Regions from separate parts of the Pseudoalteromonas sp. P80D2 genome, predicted to be linked through region 4. Evidence: predicted binding sites of a transcription regulator. Region 4 holds the regulator's gene; each other region holds the start of a gene.
What was found. The regulator sigma-54, encoded in region 4, starts transcription at its own class of promoters, with help from an activator protein. The targets are predictions, from matches to a motif close to GTTGGCACGNNNNTNGNNT.
Positions count from the first base shown of each region.

Region 1: flgJ (flagellar assembly peptidoglycan hydrolase FlgJ) is a predicted target of sigma-54. The motif match lies at 1,380-1,398, and genes of this name have one in related genera.
Region 2: fliE (flagellar hook-basal body complex protein FliE) is a predicted target of sigma-54. The motif match lies at 1,905-1,923, and genes of this name have one in related genera.
Region 3: VRK28_RS12720 (flagellar basal body rod protein FlgF) is a predicted target of sigma-54. The motif match lies at 5,893-5,911, and genes of this name have one in related genera.

Region 1 is NZ_JAZDAR010000047.1:161,961-169,361, forward strand. Features, by position in the region: gene flgH (flagellar basal body L-ring protein FlgH) at 1-134, shown strand, start outside; gene VRK28_RS12735 (flagellar basal body P-ring protein FlgI) at 147-1,241, shown strand; gene flgJ (flagellar assembly peptidoglycan hydrolase FlgJ) at 1,436-2,404, shown strand; gene flgK (flagellar hook-associated protein FlgK) at 2,418-4,427, shown strand; gene flgL (flagellar hook-associated protein FlgL) at 4,430-5,662, shown strand; gene VRK28_RS12755 (flagellin N-terminal helical domain-containing protein) at 6,009-6,980, shown strand.
Region 2 is NZ_JAZDAR010000047.1:190,011-197,411, reverse strand. Features, by position in the region: gene fliF (flagellar basal-body MS-ring/collar protein FliF) at 1-1,513, opposite strand, end outside; gene fliE (flagellar hook-basal body complex protein FliE) at 1,534-1,866, opposite strand; gene VRK28_RS12880 (sigma-54-dependent transcriptional regulator) at 2,037-3,440, opposite strand; gene VRK28_RS12875 (sensor histidine kinase) at 3,437-4,549, opposite strand; gene VRK28_RS12870 (DNA-3-methyladenine glycosylase I) at 4,677-5,264, shown strand; gene VRK28_RS12865 (sigma-54 dependent transcriptional regulator) at 5,298-6,737, opposite strand; gene VRK28_RS12860 (flagellin N-terminal helical domain-containing protein) at 6,880-7,401, opposite strand, start outside.
Region 3 is NZ_JAZDAR010000047.1:153,876-161,276, forward strand. Features, by position in the region: gene flgA (flagellar basal body P-ring formation chaperone FlgA) at 61-765, opposite strand; gene VRK28_RS12690 (chemotaxis protein) at 908-1,840, shown strand; gene VRK28_RS12695 (CheR family methyltransferase) at 1,862-2,692, shown strand; gene flgB (flagellar basal body rod protein FlgB) at 2,828-3,238, shown strand; gene flgC (flagellar basal body rod protein FlgC) at 3,241-3,672, shown strand; gene VRK28_RS12710 (flagellar hook assembly protein FlgD) at 3,686-4,366, shown strand; gene flgE (flagellar hook protein FlgE) at 4,418-5,785, shown strand; gene VRK28_RS12720 (flagellar basal body rod protein FlgF) at 5,946-6,710, shown strand; gene flgG (flagellar basal-body rod protein FlgG) at 6,732-7,401, shown strand, end outside.
Region 4 is NZ_JAZDAR010000026.1:455,533-462,933, forward strand. Features, by position in the region: gene kdsC (3-deoxy-manno-octulosonate-8-phosphatase KdsC) at 1-346, shown strand, start outside; gene lptC (LPS export ABC transporter periplasmic protein LptC) at 343-897, shown strand; gene lptA (lipopolysaccharide transport periplasmic protein LptA) at 887-1,408, shown strand; gene lptB (LPS export ABC transporter ATP-binding protein) at 1,405-2,130, shown strand; gene VRK28_RS06900 (RNA polymerase factor sigma-54) at 2,238-3,734, shown strand; gene hpf (ribosome hibernation promoting factor) at 3,762-4,049, shown strand; gene ptsN (PTS IIA-like nitrogen regulatory protein PtsN) at 4,053-4,505, shown strand; gene rapZ (RNase adapter RapZ) at 4,506-5,351, shown strand; gene VRK28_RS06920 (HPr family phosphocarrier protein) at 5,365-5,637, shown strand; gene mgtE (magnesium transporter) at 5,849-7,207, shown strand; gene VRK28_RS06930 (YgiQ family radical SAM protein) at 7,285-7,401, opposite strand, start outside.

The DNA of each region.
Region 1 (7,401 bases), on a different contig from region 4:
AAGCAGATAACACGGTCACATCAAACCGTATTGCTAATGCGCGAATTCAATACTCAGGTAAAGGGCAAATTCAAGAAACGCAAAGTGCAGGTTGGCTGTCTCGTTTCTTTAGTAGTTCGCTTTTCCCATTTTAGAGGAATAAAGTCATGAATGGGTTTAAATACATCATCGCTCTTTGCTTAATTAGCCTGCAGTTTTCTGCACAGGCTGAGCGAGTCAAAGATGTATCTATGGTTGAGGGCGTGCGCGCAAATCAATTAGTGGGTTATGGTTTGGTTGTCGGTTTGCCTGGCACAGGTGAACAAAGCCGATTTACTCAACAAAGCTTTAAAGCCATGCTGAATGGTTTTGGTATTACCTTACCTGATAGCTTAAAACCTAAGATTAAAAATGTTGCAGCTGTGGCTGTGCATGCAGAGTTACCGGCATTTAGAAAACCCGGTCAAACCATTGATATTACGGTTTCGTCTATCGGTAGTGCCGGTAGTTTACGTGGCGGTACTTTATTACAAACCTTCCTAAAAGGGGTTGATGGTAATACCTATGCGATTGCACAAGGCAGCTTAGTCGTTGGTGGCCTAGGTGCCGAAGGAGCAGACGGTAGCCGTGTAATTATTAACACACCCACAGTGGGCCGTATTCCAAACGGTGCCATTGTAGAGCGTGCTATTAAGAGCCCGTTTATGCAAGGTGACTACATTACCTTTAATTTAAATCGTCCTGATTTCACAACGGCTAAACGCTTAGAGCAAACGATTAATGATTTAGTGGGCCCTGATAGCGCTCAGGCAATCGATGCAGCTTCAGTACGAGTGTTAGCACCGCGTGATGCTTCTCAACGTGTTGCTTATTTGTCGACACTTGAAAACTTAGAGTTTAAGCCAGCAGACACAGCAGCAAAAATTATTGTGAACTCTCGCACAGGCACAATAGTGATTGGCAAAAACGTGAAGCTACAGCCAGCGGCGATTACACATGGTGGTTTAACGGTCACCATTGCTGAGCAGCAAAATGTGTCACAGCCAAATGCTTTAAGTGATGGTGAAACCACGGTTACCAATCAAAGTATTATTGATGTGAACGAAGATGATTCACGTGCTTTTGTATTTAATCCAGGTGTTAATCTTGATGATCTCGTGCGTGCAATCAATGAAGTTGGGGCCGCACCGGGTGATTTAATGGCAATCCTTGAAGCTTTAAAAGAAGCGGGGGCGATAAACGGGCAACTGGTTATCATTTAAATTAAAACGCGCTTTCGAGCGCGTTTTTTGTTTTAGTAATTCTTAAATCGTTCAGTGTATAAACATCAGCCAAAATCTTGGCTCTGAAGTTACTCCATTCCTGTATAAGTTATTAGCCATTCATTTATAAAGTTTTTTATTGGCGCAATTTTTGCATTTTAATTTTCATTATTAACTATTGTGTCAAAAAGCTGATGGATACTAATCATCTCGACAAGCAAAACTTTTTTGATTTAGGCAACTTAGACTCATTACGTCAAAATGCCTTAAAAAGTGATGCCTCTAGCGATGCGTCAAAAGAGGCGCTGAAAAAAGCGGCGGCACAATTTGAATCTATCTTCACTCAGATGCTGCTTAAAAGTATGCGTAAAGCAAATGAAGCGTTTGAAGACAAAGACAGCCCATTTAATTCAAGCGGCGTTAAATTTTTTGAAGAGATGCATGACCAACAAATGTCGGTTGAGCTTTCATCAAATGGCTCGTTGGGTCTAGCTGACTTGATTGTTCAGCAACTCTCGCCAGACGGTAAAGAGTTTACACCAGGTTCTGTACTAAGAACGACGGCTGACTTTGATAGTGATAAACGCGCAAGCGGTGTTGTTGATAGCACTACTGAGGCTAAGGCTAAACCACAAGCTGTCGAGGATACATCAGCGAACGAGCAATCAGAAAACCGCTTTGAAGATGCTGAGTCTTTCATTAGCTCTGTTTGGGAGCACGCTAAAAATGCGGCTGAGAAAATTGGCTTAAACCCAGCTGTGATGGTTGCTCAAGCAGCACTTGAGACGGGGTGGGGTAAACACATCATCAGTAAAGCTGATGGCACAAGTAGTAACAACTTATTCAATATTAAATCGGATAGGAGCTGGCAAGGTGATAAAGCAAGCAAAGTCACGCTTGAGTTTGAACAAGGTGTGCCAGTTAAAAAGCAAGCAAGTTTTCGCTCTTATCAATCGATTAAAGATAGTGTGAACGACTTTGTGGATTTTTTAAATGAAAACCCACGTTATCAAGAAGCACTTAATAATACCGCAGAACCTGCAGCCTTTTTAGATTCGTTACAAAAAGCAGGCTATGCAACAGATCCAAATTATGCCGATAAAATTAAGCAGGTATTGAAGCGCGTTGAGCTTCAAAGCGTCGCTGCTTCATTGGTACGTTAAGGAGTAGACCCTCATGTCATTTAGCTTATATGACATAGCAAATGCCGGTGTAAGAGCTAACTCTGAGCTTTTACAAACCACCAGTAAAAACATCGCCAACGTTAATACCGAGGGCTATGTACGTGAGCGTACTGAGTTCACAACCATGATCGATAACCAAGTCGGCCGTGGTGAAACGTATCGCTTACTAAATGAATTTGCACAAAAGCAATTAAATAGAGATACCTCTAATAAAGCGTTCTTTGATCAGTTTGTAACTGAAGCAAGCCGTGTAGATAGCTTGTTTTCAGAAGAGTCAAACAGCTTATCAACGAGCGTAAATTCGTTTTTTAACAATGTACAAGAAAGCTTAAACCAACCGTCATCAACAGTAGCTCGTTCACTGGTCATGACGGATGCACAAAATTTGATTGATCAAATGGACAGATTATCGAGCATTGTGGTTGACCAAAAAGCAGTAGTAAATGAGCAGCTAGAAATCTTTTCAGATGAAGCAAATAACCTGATCCAAAATATCAGTGATTTAAATACCAAGATTGCTTCGTTTCATGGTACTGATCGTGAGTCAGTATCAAGTGGTTTATATAATGAACGTGATAAAGCAATTCGTGATCTATCTGAGCTGATTGATATTGAAACACTCGATGGTAATAACGGCGAGAAACAAGTGTATTTAGGCTCTGGTCAAGCACTTGTAATGCAAAGTGGCACATTTAACCTGTTTTCATTCAGTGGCGATCCAGATCCGAACTTTAAAGAATTAAAACTTGATGTAAACGGTGGCAAAGCCGTGCCGCTTGAAGTTGATGTGAGTAAATTGAAAGGCAAAATTGGTGGCTTACTGGCATTTCGTGACGATATTTTAGTGCCAGCGCAAAACCAACTTGGTCAAATGGGCTTAGCATTAGCCGATGCCTTTAACCAACAAAATAGCTTAGGTATGGACGCTAATGGTGAAATTGGCGGCGATATTTTTGCTATTCCAACGGTAGATGCGTTTGGTTATCAAGCCAATACGGGCACATCAACAATGACGGCAACCCTTGAACCTGGTAAAGGCAGCGAATTGCCAGCAAGTGACTTTATCGTTACTTATACCAGTGCCACCACTGTTGAGATTCAGGCAATCGATAATAAAGGTGAACCCATTGGCACCGCATCTACAGCAAATGTGACTGCCGGTGTGATTGACTCATCAACTATTACAGGTGGTGAAGCGTTTGGTTTACAACTCAACGTATCAGGTGCTGCAAATACTGGTGACCAATTTATGGTTAAGTTGAACTCTCAGGCTGCAACTAGCTTAGAGCTTGCAACTGAACGTCCTGAAGATTTAGCGTTAGCATCACCTATTCGAACTGCGAACGATATCAATAATACCAGTGATGCAAGTATTTCTGCTGGCACAGTGTCCGATATTGACAACTCAACGGGTATTACCGTGGGTCCTCCACCGAGTTTGGCGAATGGCGATATCACACTCGTGAAAACGGCGAATGCTAACGAGTATCAAATTACAGATGGTAACGGTACATCGACGTTTACCATAACACCGCCTGCTGAGAATATTCTTGCTCAAGCAGGGGCGCCTTACGATACCTACGGTTTTGACTTTAATATTGAAGGATCACCTGCAACAGGTGACACCTTCACAGTAGAGTTTAACACTGGTGGTTTTGATGATAACCGTAATGGTTTGCTATTGGCCGATTTACAAAATGGTGAGCTAGTACGTCAAAATGTTGAAGCAAGTAGTACAGCCGATAATCATAAAACGTTTAATCAGGCCTATTCAGGCATTGTCACTGATATTGGTGTAGTGACTAGTCAAGCCCAAACGAATGGTGCGGCCTTTACAGCACTAGCTGATCAGTCAGAAGCTTGGTATGAATCACTATCAGGTGTAAACCTTGATGAAGAAGCGGCAAACTTACTGCGCTTTCAACAATCATATGCTGCATCGGCACAGGTACTTTCAACAGCACGTACTATTTTTGACACCTTATTAAGTGCGGCGAGGTAATTATGCGTATTTCAAATAACATGATGTATAAGAATAACCTTAACTCTATTCTTAACTCACAACAAAATGTAAACAAAGCGCAAGAGCAGGTTAATACTCAAAAGCGTGTATTGACTGCTGCTGACGATCCTTCCGCAACGGCTCGCGCGTTACTTTATACAGATCGCATTCAGGGTAATGAGCAGTTCACAAAAAACATTACTATGCTGAATAGCCGCCTAACAACAGAAGAAAGTGTGCTGCAAAATATTAAAGGCGCACTTGAGTCCGCGTATACGTTATCGATTCAAGCTGGTAACGGTGCCTATAGTGATATCGACCGTGAAGGTATTGCTGAAGAAGTTAAAGCATTGCAAAGTACGGTACTTGATTTGATGAATGCAAAGACCGAAGACGGTAAATTTATCTTTTCGGGTTACCAAGATAATACCCCATCTTATAGTTACAATAGTACTTCTGGACGCTATGAATATGGTGGCGATCAGGGGCAACACAAGATCAAAGTAGCTGAAGGTGTAGAAATCAAATCAAGTGACAATGGTTTTGATACATTCGAAAAAGTAAATGCACGCCTAAATGTAGCTTCAAACGATGGCACAGTTTCGGGCGGTATTACAAGCTCAAAAATTTATGTTACTGAGCAAGCTGATTTCGATAAATTCCATCAGGCAAATTACAACGCTGATCCTGCTGCAGCGGCAAATGCCAATACACTAAGCTTTATTACCACCACAGGCACACCTAATACATTTGTTGTGCAGCAAGCAGGTGTAACAATTGACAGCGGCAGCTTTGAAAACGGTAAAATCGAATATCAAGGTATGGAAATTTCTGTTTCGCCTGTTGCAAACGGCCAAATCGACGTAGACCTTGAAGCGCCACAAAAAGAAAATGCGTTAAATACCTTGGACGATCTGATAGCAGGACTAACCAATCCTGATTTAACCCAAGAAGAGTTTGATCAAGTTTTAGCTGATGCCATCGTACAACTCGATAATGCCAAAAATCAGGTTTCACTTGTTCAGGCCGGTTTGGGTGGTCGGTTAAATACGGCCAAAAAAATCGAACAATCTAATAGTGACTTAGATACTAGCAATAAAGCTGCTAAAGCTGAGCTTGTTGAGCTTGATATGGCTGAAGCGATTACTGAACTCACCAAACAAGAAACATCACTGCAAGCTGCACAGGCAACATTTGGCCGTTTGGCTAACCTCTCATTATTTGATTACTTATAATTTATGTAGGTTAAGCTTATTTAATAAGCTTAACCTATAAAACCTTCCTTAAGCTTTCCATTTAAACAGCGGTTTTAACGCACTCTTTGTCGCGTTTTGATCTTCAGTAATATTCACAGAAACGATTTTAAAGACAACCAGGCGCCATCTTTAGCTAAAGTTTTAAAATATTTTTCCTTTAAATACATCGTGTTAAATAAAAAATGAAAAATTGTTTAAAAATTCACTAAAGGATTTTTTGAGCGGACCGATAACTTAATTAACCAAGCAGAGTAACAAATAACAGTTACCGCTTAATTAGAGTAAGTTTGAGAGTAAATGATAAGTTTACTTCGGGAGAAATATCATGGCACTTTATGTAAATACAAATGTTAGTTCATTAAACGCTCAAAGACAATTAATGAATTCTGGTAACTCACTTGATACATCATTCAAGCGTTTATCATCAGGTCTTCGTATCAACAGCGCAGCTGACGATGCGGCTGGTCTACAAATTTCTGACCGTTTAACATCGCAAATCAACGGTCTTAATCAAGGTAACCGTAACGCGAATGACGGTATCTCTTTAGCGCAAACAGCTGAAGGTTCACTAGACGAAGTAACATCAATGTTCCAACGTATTCGTACTCTTGCACAACAAGCTGCGAATGGTTCAAACACAGATGAAGACCGCTTAGCGATTCAAGAAGAGATTCGTTCATTATCAGCAGAGGTTAACCGTGTAGCTGAAGATACAACATTCGGTGGCCAAAACCTTCTTGATGGTTCATACGATGCTAAATTCCAAGTTGGCGCAGATGCTATCCAAACGATTGGTTTCAGTATGAAGGATGTAGGCGCAACGACGAATGGTGCTAATGGTATGTCTGCAAACGGTGGCTTTACTATGTCAGGTATTGCTCAAGTTGCAACTGCTGTAACAGGTAAGGCGATGTCTAGCCTTGCTGCCGGTATTAGTGGTGTCGATTCTGGTTTAGCACAAGCAAGTGTTGGCTTCTCAAGCTTCGGTGCAACGACTATCAGTGTGTCTTCACAAGGTAACGCTCAACTTATCATGGCAGGTATGGACTCTCTAATCGCTGTTGTTGATAAAAAGCGTGCGGAGTTAGGTGCGGTTCAAAATCGTTTCCAATCAACGATTCGTAACCAATCGAATATCTCTGAAAACTTAAGTGCAGCGAAATCACGTATTAAAGACACCGACTTTGCTCAAGAAACAGCTAACTTAACTAAGATGCAAATCTTACAACAAGCTAGCCAAACAATTTTGAGTCAAGCTAACCAACGCCCTCAAGCGGCACTAAGTTTATTAGGTTAATAGTTGGGATTTGAGTTAAAGTGAAGTCAAAACTTTGACTTAAAGAAAAGCGCCTTTGTCTAATGGGGTATTAACAAAGGCGCTAAGATAGGATTATAAAGCGGAGGCGCTCAAAATCCTGACAGTAGTGTTCTAACATTTGTAAGAACATAAAATATAAAGCACAGATTATGCCATAATTTGTGTGATTGAACCCACTCTTAAACTTATCTCTCTTAAGGCTCCTAAATGGAGCCTTTTTTCATTCCTTTTTAATTTCAATTAATAGTTGGCCTATTAATTGCTCTATTTATTTCAAGTTAATTAACTAACAAGCAAAGTGGCAGTTTTTTGCCCCAGGCGACTTAGATTTGCCGCTGTAAGGGTCACTTTGTCAAATTCACTTTTTGAAAGTGACTTTACTTTGACAGATAAGAAGAGA
Region 2 (7,401 bases), on a different contig from region 4:
CTGCACTTAATGCATCTTCATCATATTCTTCTAGTGTATCGTCTGGGTAAATTAGACGTTTCAGCATAGGTCTTACTACAAAGACAATCAGTACGATGATAACCAGTGCACCTAATGCTAAGCGTAGCATCTTCATGAACCAATCTTGCTCCCAAAGTGGAACTTCAATCGCTTCACCAGCATCTTCACGAACAAATGGCACTGTGACAACCTCAAGTGCATCACCACGCTGCATATCAAAACCAACACCGCCTTGTAATAAACGACGAATATTTGACAATGCTTCTACAGAGCGAGGAACCATGGTTGTTTCACCATTTTCACCCACCTGCGGTACATAATCAACGGCAACTGAAACACTGATGCGACGGATAACACCGGTTTGCTGACGCTTATGCGAAATAGTTGTATCAAGCTCATAGTTACGTGTTGCTTCTTTATGCGAACGACTTGGGTTCGTTGCTGAGCCTGCTCCACCTTGGCCTGCAATTTCTGGAATATTAGAGTTAACTGGCGGCTGATTCGTTAGCGCACCAGGAATGCCCACTGCAAGACCACCGATGTTGTTTTCTTCGAACGTGGTTTCACTGCGCACTGCTGGTAAGTCTGGGTTATAACGTTTTTGTGTTTCTTCGACTGCACTAAAGTCCATATTTAAATCGACTTGCGCGGTATAGTTACCTAAGCCTACAACTGGAATAAGGATGCTATCGATTTTATTTAAGTACTCTTCTTCACGCTTACGTTCAATTTCATACTCTTTACGAGAGCGAGCAGCAAGTGAGTTTTGTGAACCTGAATTAAGTAAGCGACCATTTTGATCGGTAACAGTAACACGCTCTGGCGATAAACCTTGGACTGCTGAGGCAACAATATCAACTACTGAGTCAACTTCTTCACCGTCAAGTGTACGACCGCGTTTTAAAGTAAGCACTACCGTCGCTGAAGGTTGTTTTTCACGACGAGCAAATACGTTTTCTTTTGGAATAGCTAAAAGTACTTTGGCGCGAGTAACATTTTTTAGCTCTTCGATGGTACGTGCAAGCTGTTGCTCACGACCATGTTTTAAACGTTCACGTTCAAGGCGTTGGCTAACACCAAACCCCATGTCTTGCATGATGATGTCAGTACCTGAGCTTGGCGCTTGCTCTAGACCTTCACGAGCCATCAATAATTTAATGTTTTGGTATTCACCTTCTTCAACAGAGATGACGTTACCATCAAGTTCATAATCAATCTTTTGAGCGTCTAAAAAGTCCAGCGTTTGAATAAGCTCTTCCGTTGGCATTTTGCCAAGCGGACGCATATCTGGTTGACGAGCCCAAATAATAATAAAAATTGCGATAGCCAAACAGATTGCCAAAGCGATCACTAAAGTAACCTGGCGTAAAACATCTACACCGTTTAAGGCACTTAGGTAGCCTGACTTTTGCTCTTGTTGATCATCAGTATCGGTTGAGTCGATACCGCCGCCTGCTAAGGCTAGATCAGTTGATTGATTAGATTGCGCCACAATAATTCTCCACTACCTAGTTACACAGGCATGTTCATGATTTCTTTATAAGCTTCAACAAGTTTATTTCGAACTTGCACCGTAGCTTCAAACGCGACTGATGATTTTTGCGAAGCAATCATTACGTCAGCTAAAGAAACACTGCGATCGCCCATTTCCATTGCTGTTACTTTTTGCTTAGCATCTTGTTGTAAGCCATTCACTGTATCAAGTGCATTGGTAAGTAAATCACCAAACTGTGCCGACGATGTTGGCTGAGTTTGTGTTGGTAAATTATTAATTGAGTTACTACGGCCTACTTCTGAAGCCATAGCTTGCATTTCTTGAAATAATGCGCTGTTTTGAACTTTCATAATACTCTCTGACAATGCAGTTTACTTATACACTGATAAAGCACAAACCGTGCCACAAAATAAACCATTTAAATTCAATGGCTTGAATCATTAATTTTGCATGTCAGAGTTTTGACAGCAAACAAGCTCACAAAAATGTGAGCTTGTTTGAGCAACTTTTTGGAAGGAGTTTATGCAGGTAAGGCTATACCCAAGTCTCGCATTTGCGCCAGTTTATAACGTAACGTGCGCGGACTAATACCTAAGGTTTCTGCAACCTCTTTGCGTTTACCATTACAGCGCGCTAAGGTTTCTAAAATAATACGATGCTCTTTGTCTTTCAGCTCGTCTTTGTAATTACCTTGCTCACTCACTTGTGGCACGGTATCTAAATTAACTTCAACAGGCTGTTCTTGATATGCCGGTGCGTTGTGTGGCGGCGTAGCGACTGGCTTGATATCAACCGTAAGCAACTCTTCAATAAAGACATCATCTTGATGAATACTATTCCCATCGCATAATATCAACGCCCGTTGAATAACGTTATCAAGCTCTCGTACATTACCTGGCCAAGCATGCGATAGCAGCTTTTGTTTCGCACCCTCACTTAGTTGAGCGATAGGCTCTTTACTTTTCAGACAATGACGCTCAATTAAATGCTCAGCCAATACAATAATGTCGCCAGGACGCTCTGCTAATGGTTTCCACATTAGCGGGAATACATTTAAGCGATAATATAAATCTTCTCTAAATAGGTTTTCGCTCACCGCTTCTTTCAAATCTCGGTTACTTGTAGCAAGTACGCGAACATCAAGCTCTATGGTTTTACGACCGCCTAAGCGCTCTACTTCGCGCTCTTGAAGTACACGCAGTAATTTAGCTTGCAAGCCTAAATCCATCTCAGTGATTTCATCAAGTAAGATGGTACCACCTTGAGCTTGCTCAAATTTACCCGGACAGGCTTGAATAGCGCCGGTAAACGCCCCTTTTTCGTAACCGAATAAGGTTGCTTCAAGCATGTTTTCAGGAATAGCAGCGCAGTTAATAGCCACAAAGGGGGCATCGCTACGATTTGATTTATCGTGGATAAAACGAGCCAAGACTTCTTTACCCGAGCCACTTGGGCCGAGTACCATTACACTGGCATCTGAGCGGGCAACTTTGCTCGCGAGCTCTAATAGCTTAATACTTGACGGATCGGCAACAATTGGGCCATCGGTTTCTTTTTCCTTTTCAGGCAAATAACGACTCACCATATTAAGGAGCACTTCTGGAGCAAACGGCTTTGCCATGTAATCAATCGCGCCTAAACGCATTGCTTCTACAGCATCATCAATAGTGGCATAGGCCGTCATCATTAAGACCGGCAGCTCAGGATAATTAAGTTTAATGCTACGTAGTAGGTCAAGGCCGCTCATAGCGCCCATTTGCACATCACTAACAACCAATGAATAGCTATTTTGCTTAAGCAAGATCATCGCTTGTTCGGCGCTATCTGCAGCAACGCAATCAATACCCGACATTTCAAGGGTATCGATCAGTGCTTCTCGTAAGCCTGCGTCGTCTTCAACGACTAAAATAGAGTTAGTATTCATTTTGCCTCCGCTGACATTGGTTCTGCACTAATTGGCAAGATCAAACTAAAACATGCTCCCCCATGAGCATTATTAGTCACTTCAACCCGTCCTTGGTGCGCATTGGCGACTGAACTTACAACTGCAAGTCCAAGCCCCGTGCCTTGGCTTTTGGTAGTGTAAAAAGGTTCGAATAATTTGTTGGCATGACGTAAATCAACACCTGGGCCATTATCACTGACACTTATACGAACACAGTTTTCGCTAGTTTCGTCACGTTCGGCACTCAGGGTTACCACAGCCTCAGAGCCAATAATTTGAATACTATTGTGGATCAGGTTTTGAATAGCACTCGCCAGAGCAGTTTTATTACCCATAATTTCAATATCTGGCTCAGGCAAGTTCACGCTAAGTTCACTGTTATTTTGTGCAACCATAGCATCAGCACCGGCTTTTACTTCATTAAGTAACTGTTGCATTGAAACGCTTTCGACAACTTGTTGCTCACCACTTTTGGCAAATAACAGCATATCGTTCACTTGGGTTTCTAAGTCTTTTAAACGCGACATTAGCTTCGTATGAAAGTTGCCACGCGAGCTTTCAGGCAATCGCTTTGAGCCTAAATTTGCGGCATACAGCATGGCCGCTGATAACGGTGTTCTGACCTGATGAGCAAGCGAAGCAACCATTTTGCCAAGCGCACTTAAGCGCTGCATATGTGCAACTCGCTTTTGTAAGCGTCTGGTTTCAGTTAAATCTGTCATTAAAATTAACTGTCCTGGCTCTGGAGCAAGCGCAGTAATATCAAGCTTAATTAAACGGCCATCCTTAAGTGATACTTCATGTCCATCGTCTTGCTGTGGTCGAAATGAGCGTTGAATTACGCTAAACCACTTTTCACCTTCGAGGGGTTCACCTAGCATATCAATGGCAATTTGATTGGCTTTTGCGATCATGCCTCGGCCATCTAAAACCACCACACCCGCAGGCATGGTATCAACCAAATGACCTAACCAACTGGCTTGTAGGCGCAGCTCACTCAATTCACCAACATACTCTTCTTGTTGTAAGCATGGGTTATATTGTTTGGCTGTGATAAATTGTGGTTTTAGGACATTTGCTAAGGCCATAATCGATACTCAAAAAATCGTGTCTACCAAGCTAAATGCACAATCCGTACCAAATTTATTTTTGTTTTATTTCAATAAATTAAAGACCAAATAACACTGACAAAAAAATGACAATCGCGAGGGAATAATGCAAAAAGAACACCATTGCCGTTGCCCATGGCTCGATACCAGCAAAGAAGATTATGTGGCCTATCACGACCAAGAATGGGGGGTGCCATTGTATGATGATCACCGCTTATTTGAATTTATAACCTTAGAGTCAGCACAAGCGGGACTGAGTTGGTATACCATACTTAAAAAGCGTGATGGCTATCGCAGTGCCTTTAAAAACTTTGTTGTCGAAGAGGTTGCCAAAATGACCGAAGACGACGTCGAAAGGTTAATGCAGTTTGAAGGTATTATTCGTAATCGCGCTAAAATCGCAGCCACTATCAATAATGCGCAACGTTTTATTGAGATTCAAAAAGAGTTTGGTAGTTTCTCAAATTACCAATGGCAGTTTGTTGGTGGCAAGCCATTGGTAAACAACCTTGATAAATTAGAGGATTACCCTGCTATTACTGAAGCCTCAACAGCATTCGCCAAAGATTTAAAAAAGCGCGGCTTTAAGTTTTTAGGCCCGACGACGGTGTATGCCCACATGCAGGCCTGTGGCATGGTAAATGACCATAGCAATGATTGCTTTAGAAAAGCTGAGATAATTAGTGAATATTAAAAAGATAAAACCGAGGAAGACACCTAACGCAGCTTAGTCACGCGTTAGGTTGTATTTCTTCATTTTTTCGACCAGTGTGGTGCGCCTAACACCTAAAATTTCGGCAGCACGTGCAACAACGTAATCATAGCGCTCTAATGCTTGGCTGATTAAGCTAATTTCTAGCTCAGCAAGATACTCTTTCAGCTCAATTCCTTCATCTGGTAGTAAACCTGAGTCAACCGTTGTTGCTGGTACATCAGGTTCTTCATCATCATAATCACTAAAGCCAGTACTGAAAATATCGTTGAAAGCATCTCGCTCCATCAACTCTTCTGGGTACTCAGGCTCATAAGCCTCAACTTCAATATAACGATATTTAGCTGGAAGGTCTGGCACATCAACTACTTTATCAGGGAACATGATTACCATGCGCTCAACTAAGTTAGCAAGCTCACGAATATTCCCCGGCCACGCATGCTCTTTTAAGCTTTGAATCGCACGCTCAGTAAATTTGGCCGTTGTGCCACTTTGCTCGTTCACACGACGCATTAGCTCTTTTAAAAGTAGAGGAATGTCGTCGGCACGCTCACTAAGCGAAGGGTTTTCAATTGGAAATACGTTTAAACGATAGAAAAGGTCTTCACGGAAGTCGCCCTGTTCAATCATTTCTTCAAGATTGCGATGGGTTGCAGCAATAATTCGTACATCAGCTTGAATAGGCTTAGTACCCCCTACTCGCTCATAGCTACGCTCTTGCAACACACGTAGTAGTTTAACCTGCATTTGCAAAGGCATATCACCAATTTCATCTAGAAACAGCGTACCGCCTTGCGCTAATTCAAAACGCCCTTTTCGTGCAGAAATAGCGCCCGTAAAAGCACCTTTTTCGTGGCCAAATAGCTCACTTTCAAGAAGCTCGCCTGGGATAGCACCACAGTTTACCGGCACAAATGGCCCGGTATTTCGTTTAGAGAGTAAATGAACGTTACGTGCAACAACTTCTTTACCTGTGCCTGACTCACCTAAGATCAGCACATTGGCATCGGTTTTAGCTACTTGTTCAATTAAAAAGCGCACATCTTTTACGGCTTCGGTTTCACCGACTAAACCATCAAATGATTTGTTAGATTTAGCTTGTTTATGGTCACCCGGTAGCATGCGCTGATATTGCTGACAATCATGCAATAGCTGAGTAGTAACATCATGGTTAAACGGCTCACAAATTAAACCAACTACATTAGCAATGCTTAGTAACGGTTTGAGTGTTTCACCAATTAATAAAAACGGAATGGCAGGAAACTGTTTGATCACAGCCTCGTGATTTAGCTGCTGTAAAGCACCAAGAATGACCATACATTCTTGCTGTTGATGTTTTTCACAAAAAGACTGTAATGTAGTCTCATCAACTAATTGTGCAGTTTCACCAATGAAGGTAAGTGCTGCATGTAAACCTATCGCACGATTATTATTATTGTCTAAAATTAAGATCATTATTGGCGAACCACAGTTACCACGAGGTTAGTTAATTTCTAAATTGTAAGCGAGTTTAGGAGGGATGCAAGCGCTAAGCGGCAATTTATTGACATCAACGCCAAAAAATAGTCACTTAGCACTAAAATTTAATACTAAAGAATTAAAGTAAACCTAATATAGATTCGGCTGAACGATTTGCCTGACCACGTAAGGCAATCGATGCTTGCGATAAAATATCATTAGCTACTTGATCAGACACAGCTTTTGCATAGTCAGTATCTTCTATTCGGCTTTGGCTCGCAGCAATGTTCTCTCGCTGGTTGCCTAAACCTTTTATCGTACTCGCCAAGGTGTTTTGAAAAGCGCCTAGCTCAGCTCTTTGGGTGTTAATTTCCTCAGCTGCTTGGTCGCTAATATCAATCGCAGCTTGAGCTCCTGCTTGGGTTGAAATATCGATTCCTGCAATAACTGAAGCAATACTGCCATCAGATGGCGTCACTGATTGTGTGGTGTTGGCATCAGGACCAACTTGAAACGACACTTGCTCACCATCAAATAGAGGTTTACCACCGAATGTGGCATTTTCGAATGTTTCTGATATTTGCGTTTGTAATTGCGACACTTCTTCTTGAAGTGCAGCCCTATCACTGTCTGTGAGCGCACCATTACCCGCTTGAATAGA
Region 3 (7,401 bases), on a different contig from region 4:
ACCCAACATATGCCTATATATCGGCGGGCACAGCGGATACTTTAGCATAAATATAAAAAATTAAATATTTACTTGTACAGACTCGACCCCATCCACACGTGCATTTAATACTTTACCTGATTTTTTGTTTTTTACACGTACTAATTCGTCTAACGTGCCATCTTCTAGAGCAATTCCGGTGGTTTTAATTCTTAAGCCGCGTAATGAAGCATAGATAGTTACATTATCGCCTTTACAAACCATACAAACCTGGCTCATTACAATCGGACTACCATCACGCAAGTTACGCTTACTGCGACTGCCAATAAGTATAGCCTCATCTTGAACATATTGCGTTCTAACAAATTGCTTTGGCTTCATTTCGAGGCGTAAATGTTCAGGGCGAATGACCTCTCCACGGGCTAAATTAGTGGTAACAACAACCACAGGTTCTAGCTCAATAATGCGCACGTGAACGTATTGGGTCCAACTATTTAAATCTTGGCACTTAAGTTGTACAGTTACCTGCCGATTAAAAGGAGGCTCTGTTGGTAACTCTTTGTTAATTGGTGACTCACATAACCTCTCAGGAATGCGACTATCTAATGGTAAAGCACTAATTTGAGGTGTGGTGTCCAGATCAGGGAGCTGCTCGCTAACAAAATCGATGGCGATTTGTTGAAGTTGCTCGGTATTATAAACTTCTGCCTGTAGTTGTGTTGTAAACAACAGGCTAGTAAGAAAATAAAAAACACTGTATCTTCGGCTTTTTTTTAACAAACTCATATTGTTTCGACTATGCTTATGGTTGAAAACAAGGTATAAATATTTTGCGTCAAAAAACAGACGCTTTGTAACCTTATGTAGCTTTAACACAAAGAAGGCAATTATTGTTCCAGCTCTGATTGTTTATCTTTAGGAGATTGAAATGGCAGGCATTTTAGACTCAGTTAACCAGCGTACTCAGTTGGTTGGGCAAAACCGCCTTGAATTACTATTATTCAAACTCAGAGGGCGACAACGCTTTGGTATAAACGTGTTTAAAGTAAGAGAGGTTCTGCAATGTCCACCACTTACTAACATGCCTAAATCAAATGCGTACATTCGCGGTGTTGCGCATATCCGTGGTCAAACTATCTCTGTTATTGATTTATCGATGGCTGTAGGTGGCCCTGCAATTGAAAATATCAAAGACAGTTTTATCATCATTGCTGAGTACAACCGTTCAGTGCAAGGGTTTTTAGTTGGTGGTGTTGAACGCATCGTGAATATGAACTGGGAAAAAATAATGCCGCCGCCTTCGGGAGCCGGACGTTATTCTTACCTAACTGCGGTCACTGAGATTGAAAACGAATTAGTTGAAATTCTCGATGTAGAAAAGATATTAAACGAAATTTGCCCAGTTAACACTGAAGTGAGTGCTGAAGTAGTTGGTGAAGGTGAGATTCAGCGTGACTTAGGTGAGCGTATTGTCTTTATTGCTGATGACTCTGCAGTAGCTCGAAACCAAGTTAAGCGTGCGCTTGAACCTCTAGGTGTACAAACTGAACTAGCTAAAAACGGAAAAGAAGCGCTTTTACGTTTAAGAGAGATTGCTCAGCTCGATTGTCAAAATGATATTACTGAACGTGTTGGTCTATTAATATCTGATGTAGAAATGCCAGAAATGGACGGTTATACCTTAACCGCTGAAATTAAGGCTGATCCAAAATTATCACCTTTGCATGTGATCTTGCATACCTCTTTAAGTGGGGTGTTTAACCAAGCAATGATCGAAAAAGTGGGTGCTGATGATTTTATTGCAAAATTTAACCCAGATGAATTAGCGACAGCTGTGAAGAAGTGGGTTCATTGTGATTAATTATTTATAGGTGGTATTACTTTGGAAAATAAGCATTTACAACAAAGCGAATACGATCAATTCCGCTCTTTTTTAGAGCAACAATGTGGCATTGTGCTTGGCGATAATAAACTTTATTTAGTTAAAAGCCGCCTTGCGCCGCTTATGGCGCGTTTTAATGTTGAGTCTTTATCACAGTTGGTAAGTAAAACACTAAGCCCTCATGAGAGGCAGCTTCGTGCCGCTGTCGTTGATGCGATGACAACCAATGAAACGCTTTGGTTTCGTGACCAATATCCGTTTGAGTTATTGAAAACAAAACTATTTCCTGAGCTTAAAGATGTGCGTAGGCCACTAAAGATATGGTCAGCGGCAAGTTCATCAGGACAAGAGCCGTACTCAATTGCCATGTCGGTTGCCGAGTTCCAATCTAAAAACCCAGGCGTATTAAAGATGGGTGCGCAAATTATTGGCACTGATATCTCTAATACCATGCTTGATATGTGCAAGAATGCTGAGTATGACTCGCTAGCCCTTGCTCGTGGCTTGTCGATGGAGCGTCGTCAAAAGTTCTTCAAGGACAGCGGTAATGGAATGGCTCAGGTAGTTGACCCTATACGTAAAATGGTCAGCTTTAGACATTTAAACTTACTCGATTCATATGCCCTAATGGGCAAGTTTGACATCATATTTTGCCGTAATGTGTTAATTTACTTTTCACCAGAAGTAAAAGCTAAAATCATTTCGCAATTTGCTCAAGCTTTAAACCCGAAAGGTTACCTGTTTTTAGGTGCGTCAGAATCAATGGCGGGCTTAAGTGATAGCTTTGATATGGTTCGTTGTAACCCCGGTATCATCTATCAGAAAAAGTAAACTCTCCTTAGCAACCTAGCCCTTAGGTTGCTAAATTTACCTATTTTTCAGTCTCTTATATAAATTAAATCACTCCTAAATTTTTGGCTTAGCTTTTGCATTAACCACTACAGAGTCAATTTTTTGGAGATGGTTATGGCTATCAGTTTTGATAAAGCATTTGGTGTTCATCCTCATGCGATGTTGATCCGTTCACAACGCGCTGAGTTATTAGCGACAAATATCGCTAATGCTGATACGCCGGGCTATAAAGCGAAAGATATCGATTTTGCCTCGGCATTAAAAGCGGCAAAAAGCAACCAGCAAGGCGGCAATAGCATGGTAAGAACCGATGCTAAACATATTGCCGGGGGCAGTCGTTTTGTTGGCAGTGCAGAAATGTTTCGTACGCCAAATCAAGCAGATACAGGTGATGGTAACTCAGTCGATATACAAGTGGAACGAAACTTGTATGTACAGAACTCATTAGAGTATCAGGCAAGCCTGCAATTTATGAGTAGTAAAATTAAAGGCCTTAAAAAAGCCCTCGGTAGTCAAGGAGCTTAATCATGAGTTTGTATAATGTTTTTGATATTTCAGCAACCGGTATGAGTGCACAAAATGTTCGCTTAAATACCACAGCCAGTAATATCTCGAATGCGAATACGATTAGTTCCAGCCAAGATCAGACATACCGAGCGCGCCATCCTGTTTTTGCTGCAGAGCTGACTAAAGCGTCATCATCACAAAGCAATCCTCAGGGCTCTTCTGTTGGCGTTAAAGTATTAGGTGTTGTAGAGAGCGATAAACCTCTGCAAATTGAATATAACCCGAACCACCCAAGTGCGGATGAAAATGGTTATATCTACAAACCTAACGTTAATGTTGTAGAAGAAATGGCAAATATGATTTCAGCCTCTCGCTCTTACCAAACAAATGTGCAAGTTGCTGATGCAGCTAAGCAAATGTTAAGTAAAACACTGTTGCTTGGGCAGCGGTAACCGAGGATAAGTTATGAGTAACGACATCAGCAGTGCGTCATCAACGTATTTAGATAATTTACGTTGGCAAGACAATCAAAATAAAACAGAAGAGAAAGATGATACTTTAACGCAAGAAGACTTCTTCTCACTTTTAACACAACAGTTGTCGTTTCAAGACCCAAGCAAGCCAGCTGACAACGATCAAATGATTGCGCAGATGACGAATTTCACTATGGCTGAGGGTATTTCAAACTTAAATGAGAAGTTTGAATCACTCACTGCATCAATGACATCTAACTCTGCCTTACAGGCTTCAACGCTTGTTGGTAAGCAAGCGTTACTTGAGTCTGACACCATTGATTTTGATGGCGAAAATCTCGCTAAAGGTTCTGTGGTTGCAGAAACCGCTGTTGAATCTTTAACGCTAAGAATAACGGATTCATCAGGCCAGTTAGTGCGTACCATTGAATTAGGTTCTCAGTCAGCGGGTGCACTTCGTTTTGAATGGGATGGTAAAGACAATGATGGCAATGTGCTACCTGAAGGTGAATATGACATCAGTGCTGAAGGCTTTGTAAATGGAGACTACAGCAGTATGCCAATGGCGACCTTTAAGAATATTGAAAGTGTCAATATTAATGGCGCAAGCGGCATTATCGTAAATACAAAAGAGGGTGCGGTTAGGCTAACTGATATAGCTGAAATCGCATAAGTAAAAAAGGTTTGGGTTAGCTTAGGCTAAGAGATAGGTTAGAGGTGAGTTATGAGCTTCAATATTGCATTAACAGGCTTAGCAGCCGCGCAAAAAGATTTAGACGTTACAGCAAATAATATTGCTAACGTGAACACTACAGGCTTTAAAGAGTCTCGTGCAGAGTTCGCTGATGTATACGCATCATCAGTATTTAGTTCTGGTAAAACAAAAAATGGTGACGGTGTAAGAACGACAATGGTGGCACAGCAATTCCACCAAGGTTCGTTATCTTTCACAAATAACTCTCTTGACTTAGCGATCACTGGTGAAGGTTATTTCGCAATGGCGAATGACCTAGGTGCGCAAGACTTCACATATACTCGTGCAGGTGCGTTTAAATTAAATCAGGATAACTTTATTGTTGATGCAAGCGGTAACTACTTACAAGGTTTCCCTGTTGATGAAGCAACTGGTGATACCACTTCTGTTAGCTTAAGTACATCTTCAGCGTTACAAATTCCTGATGCATCAGGTTCACCTCGTGCAACCACGAATGTTTATTCATCATTTAACCTTGATTCACGTGCCTCTGCGCCAACAGTGACACCGTTTGATCCTGAATCAAGTGCTACATATAATAGTTCAACATCAACAACTGTGTATGATTCATTAGGTGAGCCACATATTTTACAGTTCTTCTTCGTTAAAACTGATGCAGCTGTGACAGGTAATGACAATGAGTGGCAAGTATACGCCACACTGGATGAAAAACCATTTGATGCAAGTGGTGTAGAGCAAACAACAACGCCTTATACACCACTAACTACATTCCAATTTGATTCAAGTGGTTTACCACTTAACACGGATGGTGTTGCTAATACTGATGCATCATTTAACCCATTAACTTTACCAAATGGCGCAGGCGCTGCGACAGGTTTATCTGACTTACTATCTAATGGTGCTAGTTTCCCTGATGATGTAACGATGAACTGGCGTGATGAAGCGGCAACAGCGAATAAAGTACCTACTCAATATGCTAGTAACTTTGAAGTAAAAGCACTGGAACAAGATGGTGCGACTGTAGGTCGTCTATCGGGTATCGATATCGGTTCTGACGGTAAAATTGTTGCTTCATACAGTAATGGTGACACTTCATTCTTAGGTCAAGTTGCCATGGTACGCTTTTCGAACTCACAGGGTTTACAACAAGTGGGTGATACTTCTTGGAAGAAGAGTTTAACGTCAGGTGAGCCTATTGCTGGCGAACCAGGTTCAGGTACCTTGGGTTCAATTAACTCATCTGCGCTTGAACAATCAAACGTAAACCTAACTAACGAACTTGTTGACTTGATTAGTGCGCAGCGTAACTTCCAAGCAAATTCACGTGCGCTTGAGGTTAACTCAACACTACAGCAAAACATCCTACAGATCCGTTAATTTTAACGGCTCTAAGCTTAATCCGACACGAAGGCTGCTCCCTCTATTGGCAGCCTTTTTTCATTCTAATTATTCATTTTTCTCTTCTATTTTAGTGTCAATTTTACTTTGGCACTTTTATTGCATTTCTTAGTTATCGTATTTTTAGTGAGTCAATGTTATGGACAAAATGGTCTACATTGCCATGTCGGGTGCTAAGCAAAGTTTGCGAGGTCTTGAACTCAAGGCCAACAACCTTGCTAATGCTAACACCACTGGCTTTAAAGCTGATTTTGCACAAGCTCGCTCTATGCAAGCCTTCGGTGAAGGTCTGCCATCTAGGGTGTTTGCAATGCAAGAACGCCCTGGATCTAATATGGAATCGGGTGGTTTTGTTGAAACTGGCCGCGAGCTTGATATCGCGATGAGTGACCGTGGTTGGTTGAGTGTACAAGATGCATCAGGCAATGAGGCGTACACCAAAACTGGCACATTAAACATTACTCCAGATGGCGCGTTGATCACTAGCCATGGCCGTCAAGTAATTGGCGAAGGTGGTCCAATCATTTTGCCATTACCTATCGAGAAAGTTGAGTTTAGTGAAGACGGTGCTATTCAGGTTCGCCCACAAGGAGCGCCAGCAAACTTTTTGGAAGTGGTTGATCGCTTAAAAGTGATTGAGGCTGATAACACTCAGCTTGAAAAAGGTAATGACGGTTTATTTCGACCAAAAGAAGACATGTTGGTCAATGACCTTTGTGGTTTTTGTGATATTTCACCAAACGTAAAAGTACTGTCGGGTACGCTTGAAATGTCGAACGTAAACCCAGTGCATGAAATGGTCGACATGATCAGCAATCAACGCCAATTTGAATTACAAGTTAAATTAATGAAAACAGCCGAAGAGCTCGACGAGCGTCAAGATCAGCTGTTACGCATTGTTTAAGATGACTGAGAGGGTAGAGTTATGAATCCTGCATTATGGATCAGTAAAACCGGGCTTGACGCCCAACAAACCGATATTTCGGTGATCTCAAATAATCTCGCGAATGCCAGCACGGTCGGCTATAAAAAAAGCCGCGCCGTATTTGAAGATTTACTATATCAAAACATCAATCAACCAGGTGGTCGTTCATCTCAAGACACTGAAATGCCATCGGGTTTAATGCTTGGTGCCGGTGCCAAAGTGGTTGCTAACCAAAAGAACTTTTCACAAGGTAACATGCTTACCACAGAAAATTCATTGGACTGGATGATTTCAGGCCCGGGTTTCTTTGAAGTGCAATTACCAGATGGCAACATTGCATACTCACGTAATGGTCAATTCACCACTGACGAAGATGGTCGCATTGTAACTTCTGGTGCGGGTTTTCCATTACAGCCAGAAATGAACGTACCAGACGATGCACAATCAATTACTGTTTCGCAAGACGGTGAAGTGTCGGTACGTATTTCAGGACAAGCAGAGAACGTGGTAATTGGTCAGCTAACAATTAGTGACTTTATTAATCCATCAGGTCTTGAGCCAATGGGGCAAAACTTGTACACCGAAACCGCTGTGAGTGGTGCACCTGTGCAAGGGAACCCAGGTATCGATGGTTTAGGTACTGTGGTTCAAGGTTCTCTAGAAACGTCTA
Region 4 (7,401 bases):
GATTACTGGCCGCCATTCACAAATAGTTCAGCAGCGAATGACTAGCCTAACAGTTCAGCACATTTATCAGGGACAAGAAGATAAGCTGATTGCTTATCAAGAGTTAAAAGATAAACTGGGGCTGACCGATGAACAAATTGCCTATATTGGTGATGATGGTCCAGACTTACCAGTAATGGAAAAAGTAGGGTTTGCTGTTGCTGTAAACGACGCACACCCACTGATTAAAAAGCTGGCTCATTACACCACATTATTACCAGGTGGCTTTGGAGCTGTGCGTGAATTAACTGATTTACTCATGTTAGAAAACGGTAAGCCGTTAACTAGCGATGGAACCAGCGCATGAATATAGCCCGTATTTTACTGAGTATTGTTTTTGTTTGTTGCATGGTGTGGTTATGGTACCCGTACTTTAACCAATCAACAGACACAATAACTAGTGAAGACGAGATCATCGCAACACCTGATTACACCGCAGTGGCGTTAAAGCAAACAGCGTATGACGAGCAAGGCAAAATTAGTCATAAAGTGGCTGCTGCTAAAATGGAGTTGTATCAACAATTAGGGTTTACCTTTTTTGAGCAACCTATTTTTACTATTTATGGCGACCAGCAGGTTTGGCAAGTAAAAGCCAAAGAAGCCACATTGTACGAAAACGATCAGCTGATTTTTGAAGGGGATGTAGTTGCTAAAAACTTAACCCATAACGGCATGATCGAAGATATAAAAGCAGAAAACATTAATGTCGACATTGATAAAATGACCATGTTTTCTAAGCAACCTGTGACACTAACAGGACCGAATTTAAAGATTACCGGTAAAGGCTTAAAAGCCGATTTAAAAACCGAAATTGTTGAGTTAACTAACCATACACGAACCATATACTATGACCAATAAACTGAAGAAATTACTCCTGATCCCAAGCTTATTGATTGCCTTTTCGGGCGCAGCTGCCGAGCAAACTGGCGCTCAAATTAGCATTAGCTCAGATCGCCAAGTAGGTAAACTAAAAGATGGCGTTGGCATATTTGAAGGTAACGTAGAGATCGTGCATGGTAATCGTCGTATTACCGCTGAACGCCTTGAAGCACACGGCGGTGACACCGAAGGTACAGTAGAGTTGATTATTGCCACAGGTAAGCCTGCTTACTTCGAAGAAAAGCAAGCTGATGGCACCGTAATGAGCGCTAGCGCAGAAGAAGTACGTTATGATGTTGCAAAACGCTTCTTAACCTTAAATGGTGAAGCTGAAGTTACTCAAGCAGGTCAAAAAGTAACAGCAAAAAGCATTACCTATGATATGGCACAGCAGCTGATCAGTGCTGAAAAAGACGAAAATTCAACAGATCGTGTACACACTATTTTAGTGCCTGTTGAAAATAAAAAAGATAATAAAGGCCAACCATGAGCACATTAAAAGCAGAGCTTTTAGCTAAAAGCTACAAAGGCCGCCAAGTGGTTAAAAATGTCGGTCTTGAAGTTGAAGCTGGCAGTATTGTTGGCTTGCTTGGTCCAAATGGCGCAGGTAAAACAACGACCTTCTATATGATTGTAGGCCTAGTACCTAGCGACAAAGGTAAAATCAGTATTGATGATAACGATATCACCCTTTTACCAATGCATAGCCGTGCGCGTTTAGGTATTGGCTATCTGCCACAAGAATCGTCAATTTTTCGAAAGTTGACGGTTTACCAAAACTTGATGGCCATTTTAGAAACTCGTAAAGATCTAAATAAAACCACCCGCGAAGAAACACTCAATAGCTTACTTGATGAGTTTAGTATTCAACACATTCGTGACAGCCAAGGTATGGCGCTGTCAGGTGGTGAGCGACGCCGTGTAGAAATTGCTCGCGCATTAGCCGCTAATCCTAAATTTATCCTTTTAGATGAGCCTTTTGCTGGTGTTGATCCAATTTCAGTGTTAGATATAAAGAAAATTATTGAGCACCTAAAAAATCGTGGTATCGGTGTACTAATTACTGACCATAATGTTCGAGAAACCCTTGATGTTTGTGAAAAAGCCTACATTGTTTCTCATGGGGAGCTAATTGCATCAGGCACACCTGAGCACGTATTAGCAGACCAAACTGTACGCGATGTATATCTAGGCGAGCAATTCAGGCTGTAACCATTACGCCAGCGACTAGAGCATCTGCTAGACTTATAACAATGACAATAAATCGATAACTGTGTTTATACAGGTATCGATAACTTAAAAAGGATTGTTAGGGATACATGAGGCAATCATTACAGCTGCGCATGGGCCAGCAACTTACAATGACTCCACAACTGCAACAAGCTATTCGTTTGTTGCAGCTCAGTACATTGGATCTCCAGCAAGAAATTCAAGAAGCGCTTGATAGTAATCCTCTACTTGAAGTGGAAGAAGCGGATTACAACGAAGAAAGCACCGGCAAGAATGAGCAAAAAGCTGAATCTGACGATGTACAAGTCAGCGCGTCTGCCGAAGAAGCACCTAGCGAGTACGAGCAAGAAAGTAGTGATGCTCTCAATAAAGACACCGTAAGCGATGACTTAGCAATGGATGTTACCTGGGATGAGTACATGAGTGCCGCCCCTTCAACATCGTCAGGGCCAATGCCTGAAGATGAATCTATCTATCAGGGAGCATCAACCGAAACCCTTCACGAATACCTGATGTGGCAATTGCAACTCACGCCATTTAGCCCTACTGATGAAGCGATTGCTGTGGCAATTGTAGAAGCTATCGATGACTCAGGTATTTTAACGGTAAGCTGTGAAGATATCGTCGAAAGCTTTAATCAAAATAACGATGAAGAAGAAATCGAACTTGATGAAGTCGAAGCGGTCTTAAAAAGAATTCAGTTATTTGATCCTGTGGGTATTGGCGCGCGCAGTTTACAAGAATGCCTGTGCATTCAGCTACGCCAATTCGATGCCGATACGCCATATTTAGCTGAAACTAAAATGGTTTTATCTGAGCATATCGAATTATTAGCGAGTCGCGACTATCGAACTTTGATGAAAAAGACTAAGCTTAAAGAAAATGAGCTTAAAGAAGTGATGACGCTTATTCACAGCTTAAATCCTAAGCCTGCGGATAGCATAGTACGCGAAGAATCTGAGTACGTTATACCTGATGTATCAGTGAAAAAAGTGAAAGGCCGCTGGGTAGTCGAGTTAAACCCAGATTGTATGCCAAAGATTAGAGTGAACAGCCAATATGCGGCGATGTCTCGCTCTGTTAAATCAAGTAGCGACAGCCAATTTATTCGCTCTCACTTACAAGAAGCAAAGTGGTTTATTAAGAGCTTAGAAAGCCGTAACGATACGCTATTAAAAGTGACCAACTGTATCGTTCAACAACAACAAGCTTTCTTTGAGCATGGCCCTGAGGCAATGAAGCCGATGGTGCTAAATGATGTTGCTGAAATGGTCGAAATGCATGAATCGACGATTTCACGGGTAACAACGCAAAAATATATGCATACCCCACGGGGTATTTTTGAGTTGAAATATTTCTTCTCAAGCCATGTCAGCACCGAAAATGGTGGTGAGTGTTCTTCTACAGCAATACGCGCTTTAATCAAGAAGTTAGTCGCTGCAGAAAACTCAGCTAAACCATTGAGTGATAGCAAAATTGCAGATATATTGGCTGAGCAAGGAATTAAAGTAGCTAGACGTACAATTGCAAAATATCGTGAGTCTCTAGCAATACCTCCGTCTAATCAGCGTAAGAGTCTGATTTAGACGTTTTACATAGAAGGAAAAATGCTTATGCAACTAAATTTAACTGGTCGTCATGTAGAAATCACAGATTCATTAAGAGACTATGTAAACACCAAGTTTGCGAAACTAGAAAGGCATTTTGACCATATTAATAATGTTCATGTCATTCTAGATGTAGAAAAATTAAGCCAAAAAGCAGAAGCAACTTTACATGTAAACGGAGGCGAATTGTTCGCTTCTACAGAACATCAAGATATGTACGCAGCCATTGACTCACTGATCGATAAACTTGATCGCCAAGTCATTAAACACAAAGAGAAATTAGCTCGACATTAAATTATGAAACTAAGTTCACTTACTAACCAGGACTGCAGCAAAGCTGCGGTCCTTTTTAATAGCAAAAAAAGAATTCTTGAATATATCAGCGAACTGGCCCACCAGCAGCTTCCTCATTTATCGCAACAAGATATCCTAGATGCTTTACTCAACCGAGAAAAACTAGGTAGCACCGGCATTGGCCGAGGTATTGCTATTCCACATGGCCGAATGAGCGGCGCAGATGAGCCTCATGCATTTGTGATAGTGAGTGAATCCCCTATTAATTTTGATGCAATTGATAATCGTCCAGTTGATATTTTTGTGGCACTCATCGTACCAGATGGTGACTGTCAGCTTCACCTAAAGACCTTATCAACAATTGCTGATAGACTTAAAGATAAAGAATTTTGTAAACAGCTGCGTAGTGCTACTACCGATCAGCAACTGTTTCAGGTCATATCAGCAGAGGCATAAATGGAATTAATAATTATCAGCGGTCGCTCAGGCTCAGGTAAATCGGTCGCTTTACGAGTACTTGAAGACTTAGGCTATTATTGCGTTGATAATATTCCGGTTAATTTACTGCCTTCGCTCGTACGAAGTGTGTCTGATAACTACGATAAAATAGCGGTCAGCATCGACGTGCGTAACTTACCGAAAGAGCAGCAAGAATTTAATGATATTCTTGAGTACCTGCCAGGTTTCGCAAACCCAACACTATTCTATTTAGACAGTGATGACCAAACTCTGATCAAGCGCTTTTCAGAAACACGCCGCTTGCATCCACTATCTATTGATTCTTTGCCGCTTGATCTGGCCATTAAACAAGAAAAAATCCTGCTTGATGTGTTGATCACTCGCGCTGACTTTATGATTGATACCACTGATCTGAGTGTTCATCAGTTAGCAGAATCAATTCGCGAAAAGATTTTAGGTAAAAAAGATAAAAAGCTGATTATTACTTTTATGTCGTTTGGCTTTAAGCATGGTATTCCAAAAGAAGCTGACTACGTTTTTGATGCACGCTTTTTACCTAACCCACACTGGGAACCTGATTTAAAGCCACTAACCGGCCTTGATCAACCAGTAAAAGATTACCTAGCTAGCCACAGCATAGTACAAAAGTTCACGTGGCAAATACAAACCTTTGTGCAAACTTGGTTACCGCACTTAGAGCGCAATAACCGCAGTTACCTGACTATTGCTATTGGCTGTACCGGTGGCCAACATCGCTCTGTTTACTTAGCGCAAACAATTGGTGAGAGCTTTGCCAAAAGCCATGCTAATGTAAAAATTCGCCACCGCGAACAAGACATTTAATTAGGCACCAACAATGCACGCTGAAGATACCTTTTTAATTCAAAATAAACTTGGCTTACATGCTCGTGCTGCTACTGTTTTAGCGCAATTAGCACTGCAATTTGATGCCAAAATTACGCTTTATCAAGATGATAAAGAAGCTGAAGGCGACAGCGTGTTAGCATTAATGCTACTTGAAAGTAGTCAGGGTAAAGAAGTTCGCGTTGTATGCGAAGGCCCTGACGCCGATGCTGCATTAACGGCAATCGGCGAATTAATTGCACAACGCTTCCACGAGCAAGAATAGCATTTGCTAAGACTTCAAGGTTTACGGTAAACTTAATTCGGATATTTAAAATTCCCTTTAAATATCCTACTTTTATATCGCTCGCTTTTCTAAATTACAAAACTCTTAATAAATTTATCGCAGTGCGACGATATCTCTGCAAATACACTACAAAGCAACTATGCTGTATTTGCTTAGCCTATTTAAACTTTTTTCAGTTGTAAGGACGCCAATGCCAGAAGCCTTTGAACAAGATTACCCACTACAACAACTCAAACAAGTGACCAAGTCACTCAATAGTGGTCAATTTGTTCAAGTGCGCGGAATGTTAGCCAAAACGGCACCTTGTGATACAGCCCTTTTACTTGAATCTTCTCCCCATAAAATTCGTCGTATGCTTTGGCAGCTGGTTGATCCAGATGTCCGTGGTGATGTTCTAGAAGAACTCTCTGAAGATGTACGTCTTGGCATTATTGCCCAGATGGAGCCTGAGCACATTGCTGCTGCCACTGAAGATATGGACGACGATGACTTAGGTGAGGTTTTACGTAGTCTTCCTGATACTGTATATCAAGACGTTGTCAGTGCCATGGATTCGCAAGATAGAGAGAGAGCAACTCAAGCACTTTCTTATCAAGAGCGTTCAGCCGGTGCCTTGATGAACAGCGATACGGTTACCATTCGTCCTGACGTTACTCTCGATGTTGTACTGCGCTATTTACGCTTACGAGGTGAGCTACCAGAGGGTACCGATGACTTATATGTAGTTGATAAGCATAACTGCTTTTTAGGCGCGCTTTCATTAACTACATTGCTGACCAGCCCATCAGATAAAATTGTTCGTGATTTAATGGATGAAGACTGTGAGTCAATCCTAATCTCTATGGATGAAAGTGATGTAGCGCAATTGTTTGAACGTCACAACTGGATTTCAGCCCCTGTCGTCGATGATAACGCTCACTTGCTTGGTCGTATTACCATCGATGATATCGTTGACGTAATCCGTGAAGATGCTGAACACAGCATGCTTAGCCTCGCTGGTCTTGACGACGAAGAAGATACCTTTGCGCCAGTGCTAAAAAGTTCGCAGCGTCGCTCTATTTGGCTTGGGGTTAACTTATTAACCGCATTGTTAGCAGCCATTGTGGCAAGCTTTTTCGAAAACACCTTAGCAATCTTGCCTATTTTAGCGGTACTCAATGGTATCGTCCCTTCAATGGGGGGTGTTGCGGGTAGCCAAACCCTAACTCTGGTTATTCGTGGTATAGCGGTTGGTCATATCAACCAAACCAACCAACGCTTCTTATTACTTAAGGAGCTGGCGATTGGCGCACTGAATGGCATTATTTGGTCGATATTAATTGCTGGTGTGGTTGCCCTATGGCAGTGGGACTTTAAACTCGGCGCAGTGCTGGCCTTTGCAATGTTTATGAATCTTGTTGCCGCTGGTATTGCGGGTGCGAGCATTCCATTAATTCTTAAGAAAATGAAAATTGACCCAGCCCTTGCAGGGAGCGTAGTGCTGACAACCGTCACTGATATTGTTGGTATCTTTGCCTTTTTAGGCACCGCGACTTGGTTATTGATCTAATACCAATTCGCAATAATACTTAGTTAAGCGAATTGGTATAAATAAAAACGGCCCTTAAAGGGCCGTATTTATCTCTTTTACTTTGCGCGCTGCTTATTTTTACCTACTCGAGGTTTGGTATTGGCCTTTTTAAACTGGCTAAAACCGGTGTGACGAGTCAGTGCCGCACGGCCTTTACCGCCCTTTCCTCTAGC